3 regions of the Lysinibacillus sp. FSL K6-0102 genome follow, and region 2 is predicted to be linked to each of the others. Evidence: riboswitches for the same ligand, from Rfam matches in the RefSeq annotation. Region 2 holds a riboswitch; each other region holds the start of a gene.
What was found. A riboswitch is a leader RNA that binds a small molecule or an ion and turns the genes downstream of it on or off. The one in region 2 is predicted to bind cobalamin.
Positions count from the first base shown of each region.

Region 1 (10,058 bases), 1.9 Mb from region 2:
ACGTATGACAAATATTCATGTAACGACAACGTTGGAAACGCCTTATGAAGATCTGAACATTTGTAAGCAACCACGCACAGAAGTTGCCAAGAAAGCGAAAACAAGAATGGTGGTCGAGTCTCTGATCGATCAATTATTAGCAACGAAGCTGATTCGTAATGATCGCTTCTTTGAGCAAATCTTATATAATAAAGAAATTATTTGGATACAAAATGGGGATGTGGACGGTCATCTTTTAGCGAAAGCAGCCATAGCAGATGAACTAAAAACAAAGACGAATAGTTTTATGATGTACATGCCGACCAATCCGATTGTCTATGAGGTCAACGGAGAAGCGTATCACTTAATTACGCGCATTGATTCTACACGCGCAAAGCCCAACCTCGACCGTCTATCATTGGAGCCAAAGCCTGTTTTAAGTGCCGCTCGTGTCAATGACTTATTATGCTCGATTGTCATGCGCTTTTACGAAACATATTTATATGATTTAGCATCTCATCATGACAAACTCATTGCATTTGTGCAGCAGGAATATGCCCAATTTATTGAAGCGGTGCAAGCGTTAAATGATTATCATTTCAACTGGCATCCACGTGGCAACGGTCACGAGCTTTTACTGCAATTAATTGATCATCTACAACTATTAAAAAGTCAACCTGGTAAGGTACTAATTGATTTTACGAACAAGCATGACTATGTAATAGTTGAACCCGCATATTTGTTGGACAATCCAACAAAGAAAGCTGTCGGTGCACTATAAAAACAAGCCCTCCATTTTTTGGAGGGCTTGTAATATCTTATGGCAGGGTAGAGATATATTTATGCCCAAGAAAGAAATACCCGCGGAAATACCCGAAGCGAGCAGGCTCATCCCATCCTACAGGCAATGCATGGCTGCCTGTGCTTCTTGCCATGGAACCGAATATCCTTTGCCCTTAGCACAAAAGATACTAGAGGAACTATACTCAGGGTCGGCATTTTTATCGTAGCCAATCTGTGCAATCACATCCTCTGTATTATGGCACACATCATAGCCATCAAATTGGAGTGTGAGTGCACCTTTCCCATTTGTATAGGCGGCAAAGGTTGTGCTGTAGCTCATTAAAGTGGCAACAGGTGCACGACCTGTTAGGATAACATCCGTTTCGGATAAAATCGGGTCATCGAACGTGCCTGCTGCTTGCTGAATATCAGTCATCATACGACCGATAAAGTCGTTTGAAGCTTTCATTTTAAAGCGATAATAGGGTTCAAGTAGAACATTTTGTGCCTGCTCCAGCCCCTGACGCAGGGCACGGAAACTGGCTTCACGGAAATCTCCCCCCGATGTATGTTCATTGTGCCCGCGACCTGTTAGAAGTGTAAAATGAATATCTGTTACAGGGAAGCCTGTCAGTAGCCCATGATGGTCACGCTCAAACAGATGCTTTTCAACAAGGCGCTGATTGCCTACAGATAAATGATCGGCATGACAGGCATTGGTGAAGGTATTACCTGTTCCACGTGGATTTGGCTCCATTAATAAATGAACTTCTGCATAATGCTTGAGGGGCTCGAAATGACCATAGCCCGTTACGGTCGTCGCAATGGTTTCCATGTATAAAATTTGCGGCTCACCAAAGGAGACAGCTAATGAAAAACGCGTCATTAATACCTCTGTCAGGACCTCCAATTGAATGGCACCCATAATATGCACATGGATTTCCTGAAATTTTTCCTGCCAGACCACACGCAAGGACGGCTCTTCTGCTTCGAGTAAACGGAAAATCTGTAGCACTTCCTTGATATGCTGATCACCCTCATATTGAACCTTTGCCTGTAAGGTTGGGACAAGCTCATAGGGCTGTGATAGCATCGTTGTACCGATTCGATCCCCAATGTTTGCCTGGCTCAGTCCTTTGACAGCGAAAATTTCTCCTGCCTCTACCTGTTGAACGGTCTCAAAGCGACTGCCGTTATAAAGGCGAATTTCGGTCACTTTTTCTGTTACTTCGTCAAATGAAAATTCATCTCGTACATGCAACGAGCCCTTGGTTGCCTTCATAAAGGTTAAACGCTGGTGCCCATCATGACGAATCTTAAAAACCTCGCCCTCAAACGGGGCATCCTTGTCAAAATGGGAAGCCGTTAACAGCGGGAGCTGGTCAAGAAATTCCTGAATGCCCTCATCCTTTAAGGCCGAGCCAGCAAAGCAAGGGAAGGCACCTTCATTTTTAATCATTTCCTTTAATTGAGCAAGACACTGTTCATGCTCCAATGACTCATTTAGAAAGGCATCAAGCAATTTTTCGTCGCGCTCCGCCAGCCATTCCATAATATTATTTGATACATAGTCTGCTCGCAGTGGCTCATCGATGAACAATACATGCTGAGAGCAATCTTTGCGAAGCTGTCTGATGACAGCCTCCATATTGGCACCCTCACGATCCATTTTATTGATAAAGAAGAAGGTAGGGACATGGTATTGACGTAAAAGTTGCCACACTGTTTCTGTATGGCCCTGTATCCCTTCGACAGCGCTAATGATAATAATGGCATAATCCATCACACGAATGGCACGCTCCATCTCAGGGGAGAAATCGACATGCCCTGGCGTATCAATCAATGTGTATGTATCATCGCCAATATTCATGCGCCCTTGCTCGGCAAATATCGTAATGCCCCGTCTGCGCTCTAGCTCATGATGATCAAGAAAGGTATCCTGATGATCAACACGCCCCCGTGCTTGAATACTATTTGTATGAAAAAGCACTTGCTCAGAGAAGGTCGTTTTTCCTGCATCCACGTGCGCAAGTACACCGATCGTTTTGTACATAAGAAATCCTCGTTTCTATAGAATGCTATCTTTTTATTGTAACAGAATACTAGCTTCTATATTTCTTGTAAAATAGTTCGTCTTTATGTCGAAATAGTGCTAATATAATGATGATTATACTTTTAGTGTCATACTACTGATTGCGCGATAAATTTTCTTCTGCTAGTCTATCAATAGTATTGACCATTATAGAACGTATTGGTGCAAATGGCATTTGTCATTTGCTTAAAAGGGAAATCGGTGCAATTCCGATGCTGTCCCGCAACTGTAAATGGGGAGTCTATACAGCATGCCACTGTAGTGAAACTATGGGAAGGCGTATAGATGATGAACCTAAGCCAGGATACCTGCCAGTATGTATTTTTTGACTAAGAACCACGAGGATGGGGATAGTGATGAAGGTAATGATACCGTTATTTCACTATGCTACTCTCTTGGCGACAAGAGGGTTTTTTTATGCCCTTCCAACTACCTTAGTAGTAAAGAAGTCTCTGATTTCTTTCTATATTTTAACAGCAAAGGAGAAAAGGACATGAAGAAATGGAAAAGTATATGGCTGATGATGATCATTGCCTTGGTCGCTGTTTTAGGGGCTTGTAACGCAAAGGACAAAACGGAATCAGCTGCACAAGGTGAAAAGGTTGAGCCATCTGAGGCGGCAGCAGAAGTAACCATTAAAAATAATGACACAACTCAAACATATACGGAAGCACCAACAAAAGCGATTAGCTTAAATCAACATGTGACAGAAATTATGTTAGCACTTGGTTTAGAGGATTCTATGGTAGGGACAGCTTACTTAGATGATAAAATCTATGAACCACTGCAAGAGGCATACGATAAGGTCCCTGTTCTTTCCGATCAATACCCAACGAAGGAGCAAGTCATCGATGCCGAGGCAGATTTCCTATATGCTGGCTGGAAAAGTGGCTTTGGCGAAAAGGGTGTAGGCACACCAGAAGAGCTTGAAGAATTAGGCATCCATACGTATTTACATACGGCTTCCAACATGACAAAGCCAACCATAGAGGATATTTTCACTGATATTCGCAATATCGCAAAGATTTTCCGTATTGAGGATCGTGGCGAAGCTTTAATTGAGCAAATGACGAAAGATGTAGAGGCAGTACAAGCTAAATTACCAAAAGATAGCGAAAAATTACGTGTTCTTGTGTTTGATAGCGGTGAAAAGGATGTATTTACAGCTGGTCAAAACTTTATGAATGAGCTTGTGACAATCGCGGGTGGACAAAATATCTTTGGTGATGTGGAATCAGGCTGGACAACTGTGTCGAAGGAAGATGCAGTAGACCGCAACCCAGAGGTAGTTGTCGTGATTGATTACGGTGAAACAACGGCAGACCAAAAGATCCAATTCTTAAAAAATGATCCAGCCTTAAAGGAGATGGAAGCGGTCAAAAATGAGCGCTTTGTCATCCTGCCACTTTCAGCAGCGTCTGAAGGGGTTCGTGCGGCAGAGGCCATTGAAATTTTAGCAAAGGGCTTCTATCCTGAAAACTTTTAATCCATTCGAGCTAGCGTTTTGCTAGCTCCTTTTTTATAAGGAGCGATAAAAATGAACGCATTTCAAAAAAATGTACCAGATCAAACATTTGAAACACTGAACCGTCATGGTGAGTTTACCCGTCTAGCCGTTAGCCCTGGCATTATTAATAAGCATTATACTCCTGCACAATTCCAAAAGATAGCCGAAATTGCTGGCGAAAAGGGGGCGATAAAATATTCTGCTTCCTATAGTATACTCGTATCCATACCAACGTGCGATGCCACAGAAGCGGTGCAAGCCTTACAGGAAGCAGGTCTTTATGTTGCTCCCTCTGGTTCAATCATAGCCATGAAGGCCTGCGATTTTTGTGATGGGGAGAAAATGGAGGCTGCTCCGATAACCGAACAGCTCTATCATGCCATAGAGGGGATGAAGGTACCTGCAAGAGTGCGTGTCAATATTAATGGCTGTGCATCAGCTTGCTACAATGCAGTCTATGATGATATTGGACTCGTTTACCAACAAGAAAGCTTTGATGTCTATTTAGGGGCAGTACCGATGGGAGCAAAGGCACAGGCTGGCACGTTATTCGCTAAGAGGGTAGACGTCACACAAATTGAAGATTTTTTACTGCACCTGATAAACCTTTATAAGGAGCATGCTCGCCCAAATGAGCCCTTTTATAAATTTTATCGCAGAACAAAGTCAGCAGAATATTGGGAACTAGTAAAAAATTCAATTAAATAGCAGGAATATTACTTAGGGTGTCGAAGTATTGTAATAAGGCACAGAAAATTACAATACAAAGGAGCAAGAACATGACATCGAAACAAGGGATTCAACCAGAAGATCTTTATCACTTAAAATCAGTAGCAGATCCACAGCTTTCACCAGATGGGACAGAGGTAGTTTATGTAGAGACTCGTATGGACGAGAAGAAAAATGACTATATATCGAATTTGTTTTACATAAACTTGAAGGACAAAACACCACAGCAATGGACATTTGGTGAAGATAGAACGACGAGTTCCCCTGTTTGGTCACCAGATGGCAGTCAAATTGCATTTTTGTCAACGAGAACAGGTAAGTCGCAAATTTATGTTCTTTCGAGAGCAGGTGGAGAGGCAAAACAGGTGACACATTGTAAAAATGGAGCGACCTCCCCTGTCTGGTCACCATGTGGCAAGAAAATTGCTTTTTCAGTCGTGCTAGGGAAAGATGAAACCATCCTAGATAAAGCGGAGGATGAGAAGAAAAAGGATAAAGAACTAAAGCCACTAGAAATCGAGAAAATGAAACACAAATCGGATGCTGGTGGATTTATTGATATGGAGCAGTTTACCCATATTGCCATTGTCAATGTGGCATCAGGAGAGCTAGAACAAGTGACAGAAGGCAAAGAGTACTGCCATCTGGGTACTTGGTCGCCAGATGGCAAATACCTTACGTACTTAGCAGATAAAGCGGAGGATTTAGATTTCTCATTTAATGTGGATATCTATTTATTGGAGTTAGAATCTAAGCAGAGTCACAAGCTAACAGAAGGTTCGGGTGCTTATTACCAAACAGCTTGGTCTCCGAATAGTCGCTATCTTTCTTTTGTAGGTGGAGAACGTGAATTTGAAAATGCCACACAAGCAAAGCTTTGGATTTATGACATGGAGCAAAAACTACTAAACTGTGTAACAAGTGAATTTGATGCGCCTGTTGGTGATTATGTCATCGGTGATTTCCTGCAAGGTGTAGCGTCACCACGTGTGCAATGGATGAATGATAATCATAGCTTCTACTTCCAAGTCACAGATCACGGCAATGCGGCGATTTATTACGGAAATGTAGATGGCGAAATTTACCCAGCTATCCATGATGATCAATATGTCTATGGCTTCTCACTTGATGCGCAAAATGATCAGGCTATTGCGGCTATTAGCACAACGACCAATCCAGGCGATCTGTTTTATGTGAACCTAAAAACAGGTGACAAAGAACAGTTGACGTCCATTAATGAAGATTTTTTAAAAACCAAAACATTAGCTGTTCCCGAGAGTATCGAATTTGAAGGTGCAGAAGGCTGGAAGGTCAATGGCTGGATTATGAGGCCAGTTGGCTATGAAGCAGGGAAGAAATATCCTCTCATTCTTGAAATCCATGGTGGTCCGCATGCAATGTATGGCAATACCTACTTTAATGAATTCCAAATCCTTGCTGCACAAGGCTTTGCAGTGCTTTATACTAATCCGCGTGGTAGTCATGGCTATGGCCAAAAATTTGTGGATGCAGTACGTGGCGATTATGGTGGTAATGATTATGCAGACTTAATGGCAGCGGTAGACTACGCTCTGGAGCACTATGATTTTATTGATCAAGATCGTCTAGGTGTAACTGGTGGAAGCTACGGTGGTTTTATGACCAACTGGATTGTGGGCCATACAAATCGCTTTAAAGCAGCTGTGACGCAGCGCTCCATTTCGAACTGGATTAGCTTTGCTGGTGTCAGTGATATCGGCTATTACTTTACAGACTGGCAAATTCAAGCAGGACTCGATGATATAGAGAAGCTATGGCATCATTCGCCACTGAAGTATGTAGACAAAGTGGAGACACCATTATTGATTTTACATGGTGAAAAAGACTATCGTTGTCCAATTGAGCAGGCAGAGCAATTGTTTATCGCCTTAAAATATCGTAAAAAACAAACAAAGTTCGTGCGTTTCCCTGAGGCGAATCATGAACTTTCAAGAAGTGGAAAGCCTACATTACGAATTAATCGACTTGAATATATCCGTGATTGGTTTGTGAAATATCTATAATCGGGTGGCCTAAGAAGAGAACAGTCTTCTTAGGCTACTTTTAATAGAAAGGCTCTGTTTGTTTATAACGTTTCAATCTTTTGGAGTCTTTATTGTAGAGATACCGAACCTCCTTAGGTAGAATCAACTTTTCCTTACATAAAAAGAATCACACCTTGGTGTGATTCTCGATTGGTTAGTCGATTTTCTGGATGAACACGACCTTCAGATAATTAAATTCAGGGTATTCACGTGGTACACGGAAATCCTTCGGTAAACCGTATTCCTCGACAATTTTATAGCGTGTACGAGTCTCTTTAAATGCTTGGTCAATAAAGCCTTTGAACTTTTTCATGCCAAAGCTGGCATTATTTGTGGAAGCCACGATGATGCCGTTTTTAGCGGTAATGGCAATCGTGTCCTTTAGTAATTTAGGGTAGTCCTTTGCCGTTGAAAAGGTCATTTGCTTCGTACGTGCAAAGCTAGGTGGGTCTAAAACGACAAGGTCAAACTGTAAAGCATGGCGTTGTGCATATTTAAAATAATGGAAGACATCCATGACTTTTATATCCTGTGCCTCATAATCAATATGATTGACACTAAATTGCTCAATCGTTTTGGCTAGACTGCGCTTTGCCACATCTACACTCGTTGTCTTGATGGCTCCTCCTAGAGCGGCTGCCACAGAAAATGCTCCTGTATAGGAAAATGTATTCAGCATGTCTGTATTGTTGGCATAACGCTCACGAATAGCCAATCGTACCTCACGTTGATCGAGGAAAATCCCTGTCATGGCGCCATCGTTTAAATGCACCGCATAGGTCATACCATTTTCCTTCACCATGATAGGAAATTCTCCTGGCGTGCCCATTACAAAATCATCTTGCTCGATATATTGTCCTTTGCTATCAAAGCGTTTTTTCTCATAAATCGCTTGGTAGTCTACTGTCTCAGCAAGCGCCTCATACACCACTTCTTTAAATGAGTAAATGCCCTCACTATACCAGCTTACCATGTAGTAGCTGTTAAAAAAATCAATCGTAAGACCGCCGATGCCATCTCCTTCACCATTAAACACACGAAAGGCTGTTGTGTTTTCATTGCTAAAAAATGCAGCACGATTGTCGATGGCTTTTTTGAATTTTTTTATAAAAAAAGCTTTATCAATTGTTTCATTCGTATCGGTCGTTAGCACCCAGCCAATCCCTTTGTTTTGGATGCCGTAGTAACCTGTTCCAATAAAACGGTTATGATGATCCATGAGCCTGAGGAGTGTTCCTTGCTCAGCAGGTAAACGTCGTGCATCAACCGCATCCTTTGAAATAAGTGGGAAGCCTTTTTTTAATTGATCAGAAAAGGGCTGTTGTATTTGTAGAGCTATTGTTTGTGTCATAGTGTCATCCTTTAAAAAACGTTTTGCTCTATTATCGCACTGTTTGCGCGGGATAGCCAAACTTATTTCAGGAATTGCGCAATTTTTGTCACGGTTTCAATCGTTGCTTCTTCAAAATAGTTCATTTTACTGAAATAACTATGGATTAAACCTGGCATTGTAATATGTTCCACTACCACACCAGCAGCCTTTAACTTTTGTGCATAGCTTAGACCCTCATCAAAGAGAACATCTGCCTCTGCAGCTATAATGAATGTTTTCGGCATGTTACGGACTTCCTCTAGCTGAAGAGGGGACACAAGTGGATTTGTGAAGTTTGCTTCCTCTGTATAGTGATGAGAGAACCACTGCATGGCTTGTGTATCTAAGCCGTAATCTTCACCATATGCCAGATAAGATACTGTTGAAAAATCGACATTTGTGACAGGATAGATGAGTGTTTGAGCGTGTAACGATGGTCCCTCGAGTGCAGTAGCTAAGTATGCAACTACAGTAGCCAAATTTCCGCCAGCACTGTCCCCAGCAACTGATAATCGACTTGCATCGCCACCTAAGGCTTCCATATGATCGTGCACCCATACTAAGCTATCGTAGGCATCATGTAAGGGTGTTGGGAAAGGATATTCAGGTGCTAAGCGGTAATCCACTGATACCACAATCGCCTGTGCCTGGTCTGCTAATAACTGGCAGCCTGCATCGACAGATTCTAGATTGCCATAGACCCAGCCTCCACCATGATAATAAACAATAACAGGTAATGTTTTACCGAGAACGGGCGTATAAAGCCGAACTGTAATTTGTTCGCCATCTCGCACTGTAATTTTGTGATCCTCAATGGATGCTAGCTTCGGTTTGTGTGCAGATTGCCATTGTGTAACCGTCCGCATGGCTCTCGCTTCCTGCGGTGAAACTTTGTAATAAGGTGTACCAGTACGCTGAGCTTCTAGATATTGAACAGCTTCTTTTCTTAAAGTTATCATCTTCATCATTCCTTTATTGAGAGGTTTGTTATTCCTATTATAAACTATTCATATAATTTTACTAGGATTTAGGTGTAACAAATGTTTATTTATTTAAAAATAGGTGAAATAAGCGCATTATGTTTATAATAAAAGGGACGAAAGTATTTGGAGGGACAGTATGATTTCTTTAATTGTGGCACATGATGACAATCACGTCATCGGATATAACAATGGGATGCCTTGGCATTTACCTGGGGATCTGCAGTATTTTAAACAAAAAACAATGGGCAAGCCTATGATTATGGGACGTAAAACATTTGAATCCATTGGTCGACCACTTCCAGGGCGACGCAACATCGTCATTACACGTGACGAAAACTATCAGGCAGAAGGCATTGAAATTGTGACTAGCTTGGAAGGTGCTTTAGCGCTAGCTGGAGATGTACCTGAGGTGATGATTATTGGCGGCGAGCAAATTTTCCGTTTAGTGATGGAGATGGCTGATCGCTTGTATATCACAAAAATTAATCATGCCTTTCAGGGAGACACCTATTTCCCGAGCTATGAGCAAGATTTTGTTCAAGTCTCTTCA
Region 1 is NZ_JBBOPH010000001.1:2,382,844-2,392,901, forward strand. Features, by position in the region: gene NYE73_RS12075 (hypothetical protein) at 5-760, shown strand; gene NYE73_RS12080 (elongation factor G) at 878-2,815, opposite strand; cobalamin riboswitch at 2,998-3,184, shown strand; gene NYE73_RS12085 (ABC transporter substrate-binding protein) at 3,348-4,340, shown strand; gene NYE73_RS12090 (precorrin-3B methylase) at 4,392-5,069, shown strand; gene NYE73_RS12095 (S9 family peptidase) at 5,141-7,132, shown strand; gene NYE73_RS12100 (class I SAM-dependent rRNA methyltransferase) at 7,308-8,504, opposite strand; gene NYE73_RS12105 (alpha/beta hydrolase) at 8,567-9,484, opposite strand; gene NYE73_RS12110 (dihydrofolate reductase) at 9,645-10,058, shown strand, end outside.
Region 1: linked by a shared signal. The riboswitch ahead of NYE73_RS12085 (ABC transporter substrate-binding protein) and the one ahead of NYE73_RS21725 (FecCD family ABC transporter permease) in region 2 are both predicted to bind cobalamin.

Region 2 (10,058 bases):
CCACTAGAAGTACGTCCAATATGAATATGTAAATCAGCATAGAATTCATTCAATTCAAACACTCCTTTAAATACATTCTATAAAACGAAAATGCCTTACATTACTGCAAGGCATTTCTCACTTCATTATGATGGATGATTTGTAGTAGTGCTATTATTTGACTCAAAAGCGCCAGAACCGTGTGATGGTGTGGAGGAAGCATCATAGGCAACTAATGTTACACCAATCTTTTCTTCAAGCTCATTAATTTTTTCTAGTTGCTGCGGGTCTAATTGTGCAAACTTAATTTCTTTCATGGTCATCAATCCTTTCAATTATACAATTCCCCGAAATATAGAAAATATACTCCTTCGCATAATTGTGGAATTACAAACGAACATTGGATAATAAAAATGACTGATAATCAGTCATTTTTATTGACATTATTTTTCTTATTCTATAACATAATAATTAAGTAAGGCAAAAGTGAGGGATTGCATGTCAAAAGAAGAAAAAATTATTCAAGCTGCCATTGAGGTTTTTCGAGAAAAAGGTATAGAAAAAACAAAAGTTTCAGATATCGTTAAAGCTGCTGGGATCGCTCAAGGAACATTTTATCTTTATTTCCCATCACGCCTTTCTGTTATGCCTGCTATTGCAAAAAATATGGTAGAAAGAATTATTGCTACCTTAGATGAAGGTATTTCAAGTCATAAGCCCTTTGAACAGCAACTTGAAGAGGTTGTGGAAATGGTTTTCTTAATCACGAAAGATTATGGAGATATCGTTGCACTTATTTATGCAGGTATTGCGCAAACTGAGCATTTAAAAGAATGGGAAAATATATATGCACCCTATTATGACTGGATGAGTCATTTCTTATTATCTGGCCAGCAACAGGGAATGATACGTGATTCAATTGACCCAACACGTTCTGCTAAACTGATGATTGGTCTAATTGAATCTGCTGCTGAACAAATTTATTTATTTGATGATAGCAAGGACGAAACAATGAAATTGCTCAAGCTTGAGCTTATAGACTTCCTATCTCACGCACTTGGCCTACGTCACCCATAAAAGTGACGTTCTCTTTTACCTCGAAAATGACTGAATGTCAGTCATTGTATTACCTAATAGAAAGGATTTTATTGATGAAAAAAGAATGGATGTACGTCGTTTTAACAAGTTTATTTGAATTGCTTTGGGTATTTGGCTTTAACGTAGCAAGCTCATGGTGGCATTGGATAATTATTGTGACAATCATTGCTATAGATTTTCATTTCTTATCGAAGGCTTGTGAGAGCTTACCTACTGGTACAGTCTACGCTATTTTCGCTGGAGCAGGTGCAATCGGTACCACATTAATGGATATTTTCATTTTCGAAGGAGAATTTAATGCCATTAAAGGACTGTTCATGATTATTTTATTATTAGGTGTGATTGGTCTAAAATTAGCGGATAATTCCTCTAAAGAGCAGATGCAAACGAAAGGAGAGAATGTATAATGGGTTGGATACTTATTATCTTAGCTGCATTGTCTGAAATTATAGGTGTGGTTGGCTTACGCTTCTATAGTCAGCATAAAACATTACGAAACTTAATGTTATATATTGGTGGTTTTGGTGTGTCTTTTGCCCTTTTATATGCATCCTTCAACTATTTGCAGTTAAGCATTGCCTATGTTGTTTGGGTAGGAATTGGTACTGTTGGAGCTGTACTCGTAAATATCATTTTCTTTGGCGAATCTAAAAATCTATCACGTATTATCAGTATCATAGCAATTATCATAGGTGTAGCAGGCTTAAAAGCAGTATCTTAATGGCTTTACAATATAGGACGCCACTCTTAAATCGGAGGCGTCCTGTATTCATTTATTTAAAATGGCATGAAATGGGAGTAATTAAGATAAAAATTCATAAATACCATCCGCTATAAATTCTGCAGGTCCACGCATCCAGATATGGTCATTGTCAGCCCATCGAATGACTAAGTCACCGCCCCTAAGTTGGACTACTATCTCTTCTTCCTTCTGACAAAAACCATTTAATATAGCAGCCACTACCGCTGCACAAGCACCTGTCCCACATGCCTCTGTTATACCCGAACCTCGTTCCCAAACGCAGCATTTTAATGCCTTCTCATGAACAACCTCTACAAACTCAACATTGCAACGATAAGGAAATCTCATATCGTTTGCTATAATACCGCCTAATGTTCTTAATGGTGCTTGCTCGATCGCATTCACAAAAACTACGGTATTGGGATTGCCCAAAAACAAAGCTGTTACTAAAAGAGATTGTTGGGGTAAAGGAAATATTTCATTGATGACAAGCTCATTTGGGTTTCCTAACATCGGAATGTCTTTGCGCAATAAGAGAGGTTTGCCCATATCGACAATCACTTCTATTACACGATTGTCTTGCACCACTACCTGTGCCAGCATAATCCCGGATTTCGTTTCAATCGTAATTAGCTCTTGTCGTACAATATGACGTTCAAAAATATACTTAGCAACACAGCGAAGACCGTTACCACAATTTGTCCCCTCAGATCCATCTTTATTAAATACACGCATACCACAGTCAGCAATTTTAGAGGGTTGGATAATAATCAATCCATCTGAGCCAATACCAGTATGGATATTGGCCATTTTTTGAGCCAATTCACAAAAGATATCTTCCTTGTAATCATGTTGGAAAAGATCAAGGTAGATATAGCTGTTACCAATACCATGCATTTTCGTAAAGGCTATTTGCATACAGTCACTCCTTAAAGGATGTTTTATGTATCTAATAGAAGATGACACTTTTCTATATTTGGCTAAACCCCTTCGTGAACTGTTCAGGAACATATGTAAGATACGGCTTCCCTGTCATAGGATGTATTTGAATATCCGCAAAAACACCAAATACATCTTGCAGCACTGTTGGCGTAAGTACTTCCTCTGGTGTACCATGACAAACTATTCGCCCTTGCTGTAAAACGTAAATTTGATCGCAATACATAGCAGCAATATTCAAATCATGTAAAGCTGCTACTACGGTTAAATGCAAAGTCTGAATTAAATCCATAAGTTGAAGTTGATGTTGAATATCTAAATGATTCGTCGGCTCATCTAATATTAATATCTGTGCTTGTTGAGCGAGTGCCCTTGCAACCATGACACGTTTTTTCTCGCCACCAGAAAGCGAACTAAAGCTTCGTTTCTCTAAATGCGATATGCCCGTTTGTCTAAGAGCCTCTTTAACAATTTGAAAATCTTTCTCTTGATCAAGCTCTAACAGCTTTTTATGTGGGGTTCTTCCCATACTGACTAAATCATGCACAGTGAAATCAAATAATACGGGTGTCTCTTGGCTTACAACAGCCAAATTTTTCGCAATTGCTTTACTTGATTGCTTTAATATATCTTGCTCATTTAATACTACTGATCCACTTTCAGGTTTTAGGAGACGATACATATTTTTTAACAATGTTGATTTTCCGCTCCCATTAGGACCAATTAATCCAACAAATTGCTTTTCTTTTATTTGAATGCTTACATCATGCAGTATACGCTGATCGTAAATGGAGAATGATACTTGTTTCGCTTCTAATGTCATGGAAGTTAATCTCCTTCACCGAAAGAATAGTTGTTACGACGGAGAAGCCAAATGAAAAATGGTCCTCCACAAAAAGCTGTAATAATACCAATTGGCATTTCCTGAGGAGCAATAATAATTCGAGCAAAGGCATCTGCCCATACTAAGAATATTCCACCTATTAAAGCACTGATAGGTATTACGTATTTATAGTTTGAGCCCACAATTAAACGCACAATATGGGGAATAATCAATCCCACAAATCCTATAGAACCACTAACTGCGACAAGCACACCTGTTAATAGAGATACTAGTAGTATTAACTGAATACGGAATTGCTGAAGATTAACGCCTAATGTCACTGCCGCCTCTTCTCCTAGTAATAATAAATTTAAATTGCGATAGTGTAGCCACAGTAGCCCAAATACAACCAAGAATACGAAAGCTGGAATCACAATATTATTCCATTTGGCTCCAGCTAAACTACCTAGCATCCAAAACATAACAGCCTTTAAGGCCCCTTCTTGCTTTGACATCATTAAAATAAAGTTAGAGATAGCCGTTAAGATAAAGGACACAGCCATGCCTGCCAATAGCAAGCGGAAAATAGAGACACGTCCCCCAACACGTGATAAGAAAAAGACAAGTGCAATGGCAAGTAATGAACCAAGGAATGCGGATACTGAAAGAGCGTAAATACCTAAAAATGAAAAGGCTCCTAAAATAATCACAGAAGTAGCTCCGACAGCTGCCCCTGAAGAAATCCCTAGAATATACGGGTCTGCAATAGAATTACGTACTAGTGCCTGAATGGCTGCCCCTGCAATAGCTAACCCCGCTCCTACTATCGCAGCTAGCAAAACACGAGGTGCTCTTATTTGCCAGATGATGATTTCCTGAGAGCGACTCCAATCTTGCTCGATCGAATTTTGTATAAAAGGAATTTTAGAAAGAATAACTTTCCATACATATAACGGTGTAACTGAAACTGAGCCAACCATTACAGCAAAGGTCATTGAAACAATTAATACCATGAAAAGTACGAAGGAAAATAACATAAATTTTTTATTCATCTGTTTTAAACTCCTACTGAATATTGATGAATGAAGCAATAAAAAAAGGTATCCCATGCGAAAATGCGCATAGAAATACCCAAGATTAAACAAAGTCAGAAAAATATCCAGCTATTGTCCGTAATTGCTTGCATCCTCGTGGGCATTACAGGTATTACTAAATGGCAGGTCTCCTGGCTTCGATTCACTATCCTATAATTGCCTTCCCATTCTTAAACAGTGGCAAATCATATTATAGGATTCCTCGTTACAGTTGCGGGACAGCGTCGGACTTCCACCGACTTCCCTTTTAAGTGACATTCAAAATGTCACACCAATAGTATTTGAAGTTATAAAATTGTGACGGTTCTATCATACATTTTTATAGATAGATAGTCTACTTCAATTTAATTCAGCAATTGCGTTAACTTATATAAATAATAAGGTTTACACAAATACATTCGTTTTTTACACTAGCAGTAATAACTTATAAAACGAGGTGAAATCATGGCAACTGTTACACAACATAGTCACCATAAGTTAAGAACTGTTGACATTACCTACATTGGATTATTTACAACGTTAATGATGGTGGGTGCTAATATCACTTCCTTTGCACCTTTTATGGTAGTTGGTGGTGTACCCATTACGCTTCAAACCTTCTTTGCAATTTTAGCAGGGCTTATTCTTGGTAGTAGAAAAGGTGCGCTCGCCTGCACAATTTATATGTGCGTAGGATTGGCAGGAGCTCCTGTCTTTGCTCGTTTCGGGGGTGGAATTGGCCAAATTTTAAGCCCTACCTTTGGGTTTATTATTACATTTATATTTGCGGCATTTGTTGCGGGGTTAATCGTAGAACGAAGCGGAACAAAGAAAAGTTTTATCGTAGCTGCTTTGGTAGCAACGGCTATAAATTATTTGATAGGAACAAATTGGATGTTTTTTGCCTATAAGCTATGGGCAAGTGCGCCAGAGAATTTTTCATATAAGCTCGCTTGGCTTTGGATGATTCCTCCACTACCAAAAGATATTATTTTAGCTATTTTTGCTGGTATCTTCGCCCATAGATTACAAAAAACATTGAAGATCATGCCCATTCAATAGCATCTCTCCCCGCCAGACTAGAGAAATGTTTTTCATAGGTTATATCCATCGTTTCTGCACATTTATTTGCTACATTAGGAGCACATAGTGAGGAGGATATCATATGAAATTCAATAAAAGATGGTCAGTCGGACTATTATCAGTAGTCGCTCTAATTAGTTTATCGGCTTGTACAGAGGATCAAACAAAACCTGCGTCCACTTCTAATGAAGCTGCTGAAGAAATGGATCATTCTACAATGAACCATTCAAGTTCTGGCGAAGTACCAGTAACGTTAAAAAAAGCTGAAAATCCGAAATTTCCTATAGGAAGCACAGCCATTATTACAGATGGACATATGGAAGGTATGAAAGGGGCCGAAGCAACAATAGTAGGTGCCTATACTACAACTGCCTATGTTATTTCCTATGAGCCTACATCTGGTGGAAAGCGAATAGAAAAGCATAAGTGGGTAATTCATGAAGAATTAATTGACCCACAAGAAGCACCACTGGCTCCTGGAACAGAAGTAAAAACGGACGCAACACATATGGAAGGTATGGAAAATGCGACTGTCCTAATTGACGAGGCTGTGCAAACAACTGTATATATGGTTGATTATACTTCCACTACAAGTGGTGAAGCTGTAACAAATCATAAATGGGTAACAGAAGAAGAGCTTAGTCCAAAATAATAGAAAATAACCTCTACCTTCAATTCTGGTAGAGGTTATTTTCTAGCTTTTATGTTCCATTTGCTTTCTCTTTGCAGACTTATGCCATTTATAGCCGATGCCCCAAACGGTTTGCAAGTAATCATCCGACGGAAAACCACTTTTTCTTAATTTTTCTCGTAAATTACGTACATGTGAATCAATGGTACGATCTTCAATCGTTACATCATATCCCCAAACGGCATGTATAAGGTGTTCTCTAGAAAATGCTCTATTTTGATAATCTAAAAATAGGGCAAGCATGGCAAATTCCTTTGGTGTTAATGGAATTGCCTTATGCTGAAAATATACTTCAAAGGACTCTCTATCTAAACAAAGTCCTTCAAAGTTAATCACTTTTTCTTCAGATATCGTTCTTCTTAATACAGCATGTATGCGTGCTAACAATTCTTCCTCATCAAAAGGCTTTAAAACGTAGTCATCAGCACCAAGATTTAAACCTTTTACAATATCAGCGTGTTCTCCTTTTGCAGTAAGCATAATGATAGGAACATCCCAAAACTTCCTAATTTCCTGGCAAACCTGCCACCCATCCATCTCTGGCATCATAATATCCAAAAGAACTAAATCCACATGCTCTTCTTCTAAAAAATGCAATGCCTCTTGTATAGAAGACATTGCTCTACAATTAAATAGTGGTTCCAAATAAAGGGTTAATAAATCTAACATTCTTGGTTCATCATCAATGCATAAAATCGTTTTCATTCATTTCTACTCCTTTAAATGATAATTCAAAAGTAGTCCCTTTATTTATTTCACTTCTAACCTTTATTTCTCCCCCATGTGCTTGCACTAGCTCCTTGACAATAGCAAGCCCAAGTCCAGATCCACCTAAAGCACGACTACGTGATTTTTCCACTCGATAAAACCGATCAAAAATATACGGTAAATCCTTCTTTGGAATTCCTTTCCCTGTGTCTTCAACGATGATGCTTAAAATTCCACTGTCTTTTTTTACAGTGACTGTAGTCATATCTCCTGGTGTACAATAGATTAATGCATTATTTAATAGATTAATCAGGATTTGCTCAAGTCTTGCTTCATCTGCACATAGTGTTAAGCCATTATCACAACGTACAACCAAATAGATACCTTTATCTTGAAAAGCGGGACTTAATTTTTCTTCAATGCTTGTAAAAAACGGCTCTAAATGTAAGCAATGTTTTTCAATTACAAATGAGTTTTCATCCATTTTCGCTAAATCAAATAAATCTTTGATTAATCTAGAAAGTCTATTTGTTTCTTCTATTATAATAGCTAAATACTTTTGACGATCTTGCCCTGTTAAATCCCGTTTAGCAAGAATGTCTGTATAGCCTTTAATAAAAGTTAGCGGTGTACGAAGCTCATGTGCAATACTTGATAAAAACTCCTTACGCTCTTGCCTTAGATGATTTAAATCATTGGATAAAAGCTGGATAGCATTTGATAAATCCCCAAGCTCATCTTTTCCATTCGTAGAAAGAGCAACTGTAAAATCACCCTTACTCATTTTCAATGTAGCCTCTTTCATTTGAATAAGTGGCTTAGCCAGCTTACGAGATAGAACAACAATGACTGCAATACTGACTAGACCAGATACAATACCCACGATGAGAAAATGCTTATTCAGCCGTTTCATTAATGCATGGATGGAATCGGTATTTTGAAACATAAATACATAGCCAATCGTTCCTTGCTGATTTTGAATAGGGCTTATAGTCGCAATTGCTTTAACTTCTTGCCAATTGTCTTGTAAAACCCTTCCTTCATAAGGTATTTCCCCCTCTATTTCACGAATCAGATCACTGATTTCTTGATGTGGCTGTGAGGATGCAAGGATTGTCCCGAAATGGTCAGTCACCACGACATCTGTACTTGCTTCTGATTCCATAAGAACGACATGTGCTAGTGTTTCATTATTGAAGTTCTGTTCTAATATAGTACGATGTGAATTTCCTCTCGCTTGTAAACGCTCTAGTTCCTCTTCCACTCTAGAATTCGTCAGGGAAACATGCAAAAAAAACATCATAAAGGTTTCAATACAAAACAATGTGATGAAGAAGATAATGCCCAGCTTTAATGATAATTTTCTCATCCGTAACCACCATTTTAGAATTTCTTAAAAGTATATCTTGAAAGTGTGAAGATTTCATGCAGAAGTAGCATCTTTCCAAACAAAAAATGCCCATAAGTATATTGTATACCTATGGGTCATAGTATTGAACATTCATTAGAATTTGTATGAAAAAGGCTTGCCGTTTCACAAGAATTACCATCTTAGCAAAGATTTTATGGGTAACTAATCACTTCTCCAAGTGCCTATCCTTTCTCTAATGGGCTATTTTATCCGTTACTGCTAATATGAAAAATAATCTCTTGATGTATGGTTGATTGGAGAGGAGCTAGCGTCACAGAGTAGACCCTAGAGCGAACGGAATTGAGGGAAGCGGCATCGGACGCTAGCGGAACCGAAATCAACCATTCGCCTTAACAAAAGAGCTTTTTTTGCTAGTGACATCCTCTTTTTTTCAACAATATAACCCATAAGTATATTGTATACTTATGGGTTATATTTTAATTAAACGTATTTTTTTACCCAACTTAAGAAATTATCAATAACTACGTCAAGGAATTTCACTGTACCTTCATCAGTTAAATTGCCTTCTTCATCAAATTTAGTGTGAACAGCACCAATATAAACGTCATTACCGCTAAGTAATGGTGAGTTAATGCCTGGAGAGAATAAAATATCACGTAAATGTAATTGTGCTTTTACAGTACCTAAGTTCCCCATTGATGCACCCATAATGATAGATGGTTTGCCAATCATTACTTTATCTACACGAGATAGCCAATCAATAGCATTTACCATAACCCCAGGAACTGTACCATTATATTCAGGTGTAACCCAAAGTACAGCGTCTGCAGCTTTTACTTTTGCTTTAAAATCAAGAACTGCTTGTGGAGCCTCATTTTCAATATCTTGATTATACATTGGTAGGTCCTTTAAGCTTAATACTTCAAGATCTAACTTTTCTGTATAACGTTTTTGAATAAATTGAGCTAATTGCATATTATAAGATTCTTTACGGATACTACCTACGATTGCTACTACTTTCATGATGTTTCCTCCTAAATGTACATTATTCATAGTATTTGTATAGCTATTGTATTTTATGCCATTTCAATAATAAATGGCAAATTCTTCAACTGGCTTGCGATACCCACGTAATCGACGACTGCTTTCTTTTTCTTTCCCAATAGTAATCATTAAGGCTATTTCATGTGTTTCTGGCACATTGAAAAGCTCACGCATTTTCTGATTATCAAAGCCAATCATTGGGCAAGTGTCCCAACCCCGATTTTTCGCAGCTAGCATGAATAACATTGCAGACAGAGAAGCATTACGAATGGCTTCATCTTTCATGAATCCTTCACCGCGATCCTCATAAAATCTTGTATTCTCTGCTACAATATCCTCTAGTTCACCCGCTGTAATTATGCCTAAATCCACCATGCCCTGACTTAACTCAGCAGTATTTTTATATGCTTCCTTGTCACCTAGTACAAGAATTACACCTGAAGCTGAATGTACTTTATATTGACCATATGCTGCCTCTCTCACCTTTTCTTTCATATCCTCATCCA
Region 2 is NZ_JBBOPH010000001.1:4,269,030-4,279,087, forward strand. Features, by position in the region: gene NYE73_RS21690 (endonuclease Q family protein) at 1-53, opposite strand, end outside; gene NYE73_RS21695 (hypothetical protein) at 126-296, opposite strand; gene NYE73_RS21700 (TetR family transcriptional regulator) at 478-1,056, shown strand; gene NYE73_RS21705 (DMT family transporter) at 1,131-1,484, shown strand; gene NYE73_RS21710 (DMT family transporter) at 1,484-1,798, shown strand; gene dapF (diaminopimelate epimerase) at 1,880-2,737, opposite strand; gene NYE73_RS21720 (heme ABC transporter ATP-binding protein) at 2,790-3,581, opposite strand; gene NYE73_RS21725 (FecCD family ABC transporter permease) at 3,587-4,633, opposite strand; cobalamin riboswitch at 4,780-4,966, opposite strand; gene NYE73_RS21730 (biotin transporter BioY) at 5,120-5,716, shown strand; gene NYE73_RS21735 (YdhK family protein) at 5,820-6,389, shown strand; gene NYE73_RS21740 (response regulator transcription factor) at 6,432-7,133, opposite strand; gene NYE73_RS21745 (sensor histidine kinase) at 7,111-8,505, opposite strand; gene NYE73_RS21750 (NADPH-dependent FMN reductase) at 8,989-9,531, opposite strand; gene NYE73_RS21755 (nitroreductase family protein) at 9,595-10,058, opposite strand, start outside.

Region 3 (10,058 bases), 160 kb from region 2:
TCGTCCAGAGTGGGCGAACCATGAAAAAGATTGGCCAAAAGGCGGGCGTCCAAATGACATCATGACTAAGGAAAAACGTGAACAAGTTAAAAATGGTACGATTGACTGGGAAAAAGTTTTGTCTACAAATTAACGAAGAAAAGGGATGCTGATAATTGGCATCCCTTTAACTTATTTAAAATTATAAGCAGTTACTATTTTATCTCTGTTCGTTGTGATATCTGTAAAATATTCGTATAAGCAAATCCCTAGGAATGACCCACTTACATTAAAGACGTTAGAAAAACCGCTATTTTGAAGGGCCATAACAGCATTATAGCTACGTTGACCAGATCGGCAATGCACATACACTGCTTGATCCTTCGGAATTTCATCCATTCTTTCCCGAAGTTCACTTAGAGGAATATTGTGTGCATTGATAAGGTGACCGGATTCAAATTCATTTTTTTCACGAACGTCTAAGAAAAAGGCTTGATTTTCAATGAGTTCCCTTACTTCATCAACTTTTACCTGCTTAAAGTGTCCGTGTAATAGATTTTGAGCTACAAGAGCTGCCAAATTAACAATATCACGGGCAGTGCTAAACATTGGAGAATAGGATAACTCTAGCTCCTTTAAATCTTCTAATGTACCGCCCATTGTGATGAGGGTAGCTATAACATCAATCCTCTTATCTGCATTACCTTTACCTATTGCTTGAGCCCCTAGTATTTTACCCGTCGGTGTTTCATAAACGAGCTTAAAGTGAAGTGGATTACTATTTGGCATTAGTCCTACTTTGTCTGGAGCTATCAAATAAACACTTTTTGCTTGAAAGCCATTTGCTAGGGCTGTTTTTTCGTTCAAACCTGTTGTCGCGCATACGAGATCGAAAATTTGTACGCTTGAAGATCCAATGACTCCTTTGTTGTGATGAGGGATGTTATACATATGATTAGCTGCTGCACGTGCTTGTCGTTGAGCGGGACCGGCTAAAGCAAGGCGCGTCTGTTTATGGGTAAGCTGATGGAATACTTCAATCGCATCTCCCACAGCATATATGGAAGGATCAGACGTCACGTAATTTGCATCAACTTGAATACCTCCGAGTTCACCAATTGTTAGCCCGGCCTCTTTGGCTAAGCGGATTTCAGGTCGAACGCCAATTGCTAATACTACTGCTTGGGCTTTCAATTGTTTGCCTGAGTTCAACGTCACATTATTTGGTGTAACCTTTGCAAGACCGTCATTGACAATAATTTGAACCCCTTTATCAGTCATTTCCTTGTGTAAGATCTGAGCCATATCATAATCAAAAGGGGCCATAATTTGTTGGCCGAATTCAACTAGAGATACATTATAGCCTGCTAGCTTCAAATTTTCTGCTACCTCTACACCAATGAAGCCTCCGCCGACCACAGCAATATCCTGTACATTATCTGTTTGTAGATACCAATTTAAACGGTCAATATCAGCCACGTTTCTAATGGTAAAGACGTGCTTAGAATGAATGCCCTCTAAGTCAGGGACGATAGGACTTGCTCCTGGGGATAAAATTAACGTATCGTAACTTTCCTCATAATCTCTATTCGTTTTTAAATCCTTAATGGTGATGGTTTTTTGCTCTCTGTTAATACGTACAACTTCTTGCTGAACACGAGCCTCTATATTGTATTTTGTTTGGAAGCCTTGAGGCGTCATTAAAATTAATTTGTCGCTATTTTCAACAATCCCGCTTAAATGGAAGGGGAGAGAACAATTAGAGAATGAAACATTCGGCCCCTTTTCAAATATAATAATTTCTGCTTTTTCATCTAGACGACGAAGACGAGCCGCTGTGGATGCACCACCTGCAACGCCGCCGACTATTAAAAATTTTTTACTCAATGTAAACACTCCTTTTCATAGTAAATACATAATGGGGTATTTAGAGTCTCTTAAATAAAGGTTTTATTTCTAAAAGTAGGAGAATTATGTAGTTTGAATACTACAAATAAATAATATACCCTAAAGGGTATTATATCAAGGTGCCAAATTAATAAATTTTCTGTGGTGTTCCTCGTTCAAGAAAGTTGATGCACAAATTTGCTATACTAACGGTAGTAGGAAATGGAAATGGCACAGGGGGTGACACTGTTGATCTTTTTGAAATTTTTAACCCAAATCCTCATAGTATCGGGTTTGATTTATATTGTGAGTGGACGATTAATTGGCTCGAATATTAATTTTGTGCGAAGAGTGCTGTCAGTCGTTATTAGTGTGACATTAACCTCATTTGTGTACTGGTATTCTTATCTACGCCACACAGATTTTTTATCAGAAACGATGATGCAAACAGTAACTGAGGTAAGCACACTGATTTGGATCGGTAGTATGCTACTAATTTCGATGTTGCTTTATTTGGTATTTGAACTTTTTGACCCTAGTGGCATTACGAATGGAGATCGCCGTCACGGCCAAAAATCTTTACTATTGCGATTGCGTAGCTATTGGCGACAGCAGAAACGCCTGCGTCAGGTATTAAAAATTGCTGTTACAAACGGTGTCGTACAAACGATTAAATATGCGAGGCAACGAGAAAATGAAAAAGAACTTGCAATTGCTTTGCGCGCAACGTTAGAACAATGTGGTGGGATTTTCATCAAATTTGGCCAGGTACTTTCCACACGAAAAGAGCTTTTTTCACCTATTTTTATTGATGAATTAGAAAGGCTTCAACACCGAGTAAGGCCTTTATCAGAGGAGCAAGTGAAACAAATTTTAGAGAGATCTCTTCCGCAATCAATGGACGAAATATTTAGCCAATTTCAAATGGAACCCATTGCAGCAGCCTCTATTGGCCAAGTGCATAAAGCAAGGCTTAAAAATTATGAAGAGGTGGTAGTCAAGCTATTGCGTCCAGAAGTAAAGGGAATTATGCGCGATGACCTTGAAATTTTAGAGGAATTTGCTAATTGGCTATCCACAAAATCAACCTGGGCAGAATCATTAGGCTTTCGAGAGTTGGCTGGGGGATTTGCAGAGGGGCTACGTGAGGAGATTCATTTAGATATTGAAGTACGTAATACGCTACAGGTGAAGAATGCACTGGCGAAAAGCGATTACAAGGTTCGAATTCCTAAAATATTTACGCCTTACAGTAATGAAAATGTTATTGTGATGGAGTATATTCGTGGACAAAGTGTGGCAGATGGGGCATCTGAATTTAATCGTTTGTCGATTGATCGTAGGCAATTTGCAAGAACCGTACTCTACTCATTTTTTGAGCAGATGCTATTCTCTGGTATTTTTCATGCAGACCCACATCCAGGAAATATCCATATCGATGAAACAGATGGAACACCAGTCTTGCTTGACTTTGGCGCAGTAGGACGTTTAGGTGCAACACAGCAAGAAGGCTTAAAGTTATTTTTGATGGGCATTCAACTAAATGATTCAAGCGTTTTATATGATGGTTTAACATTATTAGTGGAAAATGCTGATCATGCAGAACGTGGGAGAATGGAGCAGGCAATCGACCAAATTTTACTGAAAATTTCCTATGTTGACCGTATACCTACTGAAGAATTAATTCACGCGCTATTTACAGTGGTAAGAGATTTTGGACTTGCATTCTATCCAGCAGTGGGATTAGCTCTCCGTTCCTTAGTGACGTTAGATGGCACATTACGGGTAATAGATCCACGTTTTGATATCTTTACTGAGGCAAAGGATTTTTCTGCTACATATATGCGTGCCTCTTTCCTTAAGCCTTTTAAAGAACCGATGGCAACTAAGGAGCGGCTGCAAGAAGAATTATCTATGCTAATACCGACTTTGCGTAAAATGCCTAGAAGAGTCGATCAGCTCATTCAGCGAGTTGAGAGCGGAAAAATCATTTTACATCATGATGTCTTTTCGGATGAACATAATTCACGTTTTATTACACATTTGTTTTCTCAATTTGTTTTGCTGCTGGTGGGTATAACTTTTGGTATTATATCTGTCGCTCTTTTAGCTATTTCACAATTTATCCACGATTCTTATGCGGTCTATTTGAACACAGCGGCATATTTAGGTTTATTTTTATGTGCTATTTTGTTAGTGAGATTATCTATACAAGCATTAAGGTCGATGAAGCAATAGGTAGGGAATTTTTTCCCTACCTTTTTCTTTGGCACCCTCAAATATTACAAAAACATTACAAAAGATCTGTTAGGTCTAATGTCGAATTAGCTAATAGTTTCTCTGTGTAGAAGAAAAATGTATTATGTAGAATAATGTAGTTTGAGTGCGAATGTTACAGAAATATTTCGAGTTTTACTAATGTATTAAATAGACATGAAATAGTATAAAAGTTATGTAGAAAATGCTAAACTTTAAAAGGCTAAAATAAATATAAGAACATTTAATTAAAATAGAAATCGTTCAAGTGATTACATAGAATATCGAGAGCGAAATTGATAGATGAAGGGAAATGAAGGTAACGTGGCTAAGCGTAACAAATGGCGTAAGTCGATGGTGCTAGCATTAGCACTAGCTGGCGGCTTATTATTTAATACAATTCAACCAACAGAAGTACATGCCGAAGAAACTTCTCAACAAATGATTGAGAAAAAGGCTGAAATAGATGCACAAATTAAAAAATTACAAGAAGAACTAACGAAACTACAACAAGAGATCGACGCAAAAGTAAAGGTATTTAAACAAGTACAAGCAGATATTAAAGAAGTGGATGCTAGTATTGTTGAAACACAAAAACGCATCGAACAACGTTCAAAAATTTTAAGTGAACGTATGGCTGCATACCAAGCGCAAGACAACACGGTAGGTGTTTATTTAAACGTAGTGCTTGAGGCAAAAAGCTTTGCAGATTTAATGGATCGTGTCGTAGCGGTGAAAACATTAATGGATGCTGACCAAGAATTAGTGGATCAACAGGAAGCAGATAAAGCAAGCTTAGAGCAACAAAAAGCTACATTAGATGAAAAACAAAAGGAACTTCAAAAACAATTCCAAGAGCTTCAGCAAAAAGAAAGCGAAATGGAAGTGAAGAAAGCTGAGAACGAAGCAAAATCACTTGCATTAAAAGCTGAAATTGCAACGAAACAAGAAGAAGAACGTTTAGAAGCGGAGCGTAAAGCAGCTGAAGAAGAGGCAGCTCGTTTACGTGCACTTCAAGCTGCTACACCAGTTGTACAAGCAACTCAAAATAATGGTGGAGGCGAACCACAAAAAATTATTGTTGGTTCAGGAGCTGGCACTGTTTCTTCAGGAGATGCCATTTCAACAGCTAAACAATTCCTAGGACGTCCTTATGTTTGGGGTGGTAGCAACCCATCAACAGGTTTTGACTGTTCAGGTCTTGTACAATGGTCATATAAGCAAGCGGGTGTTTCTTTACCTCGTACAGCATCACAACAATATTTAGCAACACAACGCATTTCAGCAGGTGAAGCACGCGTTGGGGACTTAGTGTTCTTCAGCTATGGTTCAGGAGTAGCACACGTAGGTATTTATTTAGGTAATAACACAATGATCGACGCTCAAAACAATGGTGTCGTAATTGAATCACTTGATTGGTGGAATCAATACTTAGTAGGCTTTGGACGTATTCAATAGGCCTCACTAATATATAGACGGTTGAGATAAGAAAAAGGTCATCTTTGTAGAGAAAAATATACAAAGATGACCTTTTTTGTTTTTGGAATGCTATTCTTTCAAAGAAACAAGACGACTACTTCTATTCTTGAAAAGAGACTTTCCTGCATACTAAATTGATATTAAATTTTAAAATTTACTTTGATGACACCTGTCTCTTTCAAGGCAATAAAGAAAATAATAACGAATGGGCCGACAAGTAAACCGATAATACCAAATAACTGTAGACCTATGAACATGGAAATTAATGTTGGTAAAGTGGATAAACCGATATGGTCTCCCATTAATTTAGGCTCGACTACTCGACGAATAATAAGTAAAATAGCAGCTAAGATGAATAATTTTACAGCTATAGAGGTGTTTCCCATCAACAGGTGGTAAAGTCCCCATGGCGCTAGAATAATGATAGAGCCTAGGAATGGTACAATATCTATTAACCAGATAATAATCGTCATTGTTACTGCATATTTCGGTTGGATTAATAGCAGTCCAATGAGTGTGACGCCTCCAATAATAAAGCTTACAAATAAGTGAGCCTTCATATAGCCAAATGTTGCATCTTTTAAGCGATTTAAAATAATTTTTATCTTCTTTGCTGTATTGGGCTTTAAATATTTATAAGTGATTTGCTTTAACTTAGGCAAATCAAGCATAAATAGGAATAGCGCAATCATATAAACGAGAAGACTGATAAATAGGCTGGGTATCTCTGAAAAGAAGGCAGAAACTTTGCTATAATTAAAGAAGCTTAAAAAGGATTCTTCGACTTTCTTTATGAAATCCATAGTGGTTTTTTGAAGCGAAGCACTTACTTCAGGTGGAAAGTCTTCTGTGTATTTAGAAATATTTTCTTGCATATGAAGCCACATATCTGATAGCTTGGAAATATAATAGGGAGCTTGCTTAGATAGTAAAATTATTTGTGTCATTATTTGTGTAATAGAAAGATAACAAATAATAGATATAACAATAACACTCACTATGTAAATAAAAGCAACTGCTATTTTCCGTGACATTTTCCATTTCCGTTTAAAGAACATGACAATTGGTTCTAAGAAAAATGCACTAATCCCAGCAAGTATTAAAGGCATGGACACTGGGATAACAAAATAGGCAGCTAGAAGTAGTGATATTATCACAATCAACCGAAAAATCAATTTCCTAGCATTAAATTTATTCATAAACTCACCTTCTTTGCGAAAAAAATTAAGTTAAGTGTACCATAAATCAAATTTTATTACGTTCTGAAACAATAAAGGTAGGGATGAATTATGGAAAAAGAGATTTTGCAACTTTTTAGTAATCTAACAGAGCATGATCGCGATATTCAATATGAATCTTACGAGGAATTAATAAAAATTATGCAAGAACCCGTAGATTGGACATATGCAGTTTGGGAACAGCTAATAAAAGCTCTTACATACAATAATGGTTATTCTCGTGCACGTGCTGCACAAATTTTATGCGCTTTAGCTGCAAAAAGTGATCCAGAAGAAAGGGTCTTGGAGGATTTTTTAAAGATTTGGGCTGTGACTTACGATGAACAATCTGCTACGGCAAGGCATGCATTACAAGCAATTTGGAAAATTGGACAGGCGGGTCCAGTACAAAGAGATTTGGTTGTATCGTATCTAGCTAAAAGATTTCAAACATGTATAGATGAAAAACAGCCATCTCTTATTCGTCAGGATATTATAATGTCATTTAAAAAGTTATATGATCAAACAAATGACTCGAAATTATTAGATATTGCCCATCGTTTAATTAATGAAGAACAAGATGCTAAATATAAAAAGAAGTATAAGTCAGCCATCCGTTCAAAGTAGCGAGGTGGTGTTTTTTTGTGCAAATTCTTTGATGAACGATAGAATAGTCAACTATAATGAATGAAAAAAGGGGATTATGCATGAGCATTTATAATTATCTAGTTCGGAAGCCTAATGGCGAAATTTTATCGATGGAAACATATCGTGGAAAAACAATGTTAATTGTTAACACGGCAAACCAATGCCGATTTACATATCAATTTGAAGACTTACAGAAAATGTATGATAGATATGGAAAAGAGAATTTTGTAGTTCTTGGATTCCCTTGTGATCAATTTGGCCATCAAAATCCTGAAGATGGGGAGGAAACTAAGCATCTATGCAAGGTAAACTATGGGGTCACATTCCCGATTTTTGAGCTTGTACAGGTAAATGGAGAGGCTACCCATCCACTCTTTAATTATTTAAAGCATGAAGTGGATTACCGAGAGTTTGGGAAGGCAAGTATGCAGGAGAAAATGTTGGCAGAAGCAATTGTTCAACTTGCCCCAAGCTTTTTAGATGGTCGTAATATTCGCTGGAACTTTACAAAATTTCTAGTAGATGCTAATGGTAAGACCGTCGCACGCTTTGAACCAACAGATTCACAGCTCGATATTGAAAAAGCAATTGAAACACTATTATAGTAAATTTCTTAATAATGTAAAAATTTGTTAGGGTTTTCTCTTCAAGTAGAAATAATGCTATATTTTAAAACTGTGTACAGCTATTTTTTCTGAAGCATATATGATAAACTGCTTTACAAATGAAATATTCTTGCAGAATAAAGGTGCTAATTAGCATAATCGGGAATCCGGTGAAAAACCGGAGCTGTTTCCGCAACTGTAAGTGCAGCCATTATAAAGATTTACCACTGTCTCAAAGAAGATGGGAAGGTCCTTTATAACACATTCGTTTCATGTGACGAACTGTACAAGCCAGGAGACCGACCTTTATTTGAACGTATAAAAACTTCTCGGAAGCTAGGAGGATATACGGCAAATACATAGGCTTTGTCCAGTTTGATGGCTCATTATGTTATTTTTGTCGTTCCTTTGCAAAAAGGAGCGACTTTTTTATGCCTTTCAAATAAGAATTTTTCATTATAGAAAATAGGGGGGAAGCAAGTGAAAAAAGATGCCCGTTATTCTTGTTATCCATTTATGCGTGAGAAAGCTTCAACGGTCGATTTTGAAATTCGAACAGATAGTCTGACAACACATCTAGGAGTTGCATTAGCTGCGGTAAAAAAAGAGGATGTTCAAGTTGTTGCTGAGGATTTATTGCTTATGTTACCTATGGCTTATCATGTGAATGGCTCAGTACGTGGGAAATTAGCAGTAACTGAAGAGGATTTATCTTGGTTAAGTGAACGTTATGATTTTTACGTTCGCCATGTGAAGGAAGAGATTCAAAGTTTTGTTTTACCTCAAGGAACAGAGGCTGCTGCAGCCTTACATCTTTGTCGCAGTGAGGCAAAAAAATCATATCGTACTTTACACAAAGTATCAGAAGAACGAGAGGTTCCAGCTATTCTTTTCGATTACCTTGGTTTATTAGCTAATGTATGTTTTGTCATGGCTGTTTTTATGAATCAGCAAGCTGGAATAGCGGAAATACCGTTTATTAGTAAATCCTACCCAATGAAAAAGAAAAAGGAGAATAACAATGAAAAAAGTATTTAATTTCCAATGGCTATCAGTGCTCTTACTTGCACTGGTATTAGCAGGCTGTGGCACTGCTGAAGATACAAAAAATAAAGATGCTTCGCAAGATACACAACAAGCAGAGAAAACAAGCTATAAAGTGACAGATGACCGTGGAGTGGAAATAGAGTTTAAAGAAGTACCAAAAACAGTTGTATCTTTACAACCAAGTAATACTGAAATTTTGTTTGCTTTAGGTGTTGGCGATAAAATTGTAGGAGCAACTGAGTACGATACTTACCCAGAGGAAGCACAAAAAATTGAACGTGTCTCTGATACTATGAACTTTAACAGTGAAAGAATTATAGCGTTAAAGCCAGATGTTGTCATTGCTTATACAATAGGTGATAAGGATGCCCTAAAGCCGCTTGAGGACGCAGGAATTAAAGTGTTTGTTATTCAATCTGCGACTACTTTCGACGATGTTTATGGAGATATCGAACAAATTGCTGCTGTGATGGATGTTCCTGATAAAGGAAATAAATTAAACGAAGAGATTAAAGCGAAAATTGCTGAAGTACAAACGAAGGTGAAGGATGTAAAAACGCCGAAAAATGTTTATTTAGAGGTTAGCCCTAAGCCAGACATATATACAGCAGGCTCTAGCACTTTCCAGCAAGAAATATTAGATGCAGCTAATGTTAATAATGTTTTTTCTGACTTGAATAGCTGGGCAAAAGTGAATGAGGAAGATGTTATTGCGAAAAATCCAGATGTTATTTTAACAACAGTAAACTATACAGAAGATCCAATAGGAGAAATTCTTGGACGAGATGGTTGGAATACTGTGAAAGCTATTCAAAACAAAGCGGTATTGTCCATTGATACAGATATCTCTAATCGACCTGGTCCGCGTATTGGTGAAGCTGTAGAATTAGTAGCGAAGGCTGTGTACCCAGAGTTATTTAAATAAGAAATGTTTCCATGC
Region 3 is NZ_JBBOPH010000001.1:4,428,640-4,438,697, reverse strand. Features, by position in the region: gene NYE73_RS22510 (c-type cytochrome) at 1-133, shown strand, start outside; gene NYE73_RS22505 (FAD-dependent oxidoreductase) at 172-1,866, opposite strand; gene NYE73_RS22500 (ABC1 kinase family protein) at 2,116-4,104, shown strand; gene NYE73_RS22495 (C40 family peptidase) at 4,447-5,580, shown strand; gene ytvI (sporulation integral membrane protein YtvI) at 5,742-6,800, opposite strand; gene NYE73_RS22485 (hypothetical protein) at 6,891-7,445, shown strand; gene NYE73_RS22480 (glutathione peroxidase) at 7,526-8,071, shown strand; cobalamin riboswitch at 8,196-8,393, shown strand; gene NYE73_RS22475 (hypothetical protein) at 8,552-9,109, shown strand; gene NYE73_RS22470 (ABC transporter substrate-binding protein) at 9,093-10,043, shown strand.
Region 3: linked by a shared signal. The riboswitch ahead of NYE73_RS22475 (hypothetical protein) and the one ahead of NYE73_RS21725 (FecCD family ABC transporter permease) in region 2 are both predicted to bind cobalamin.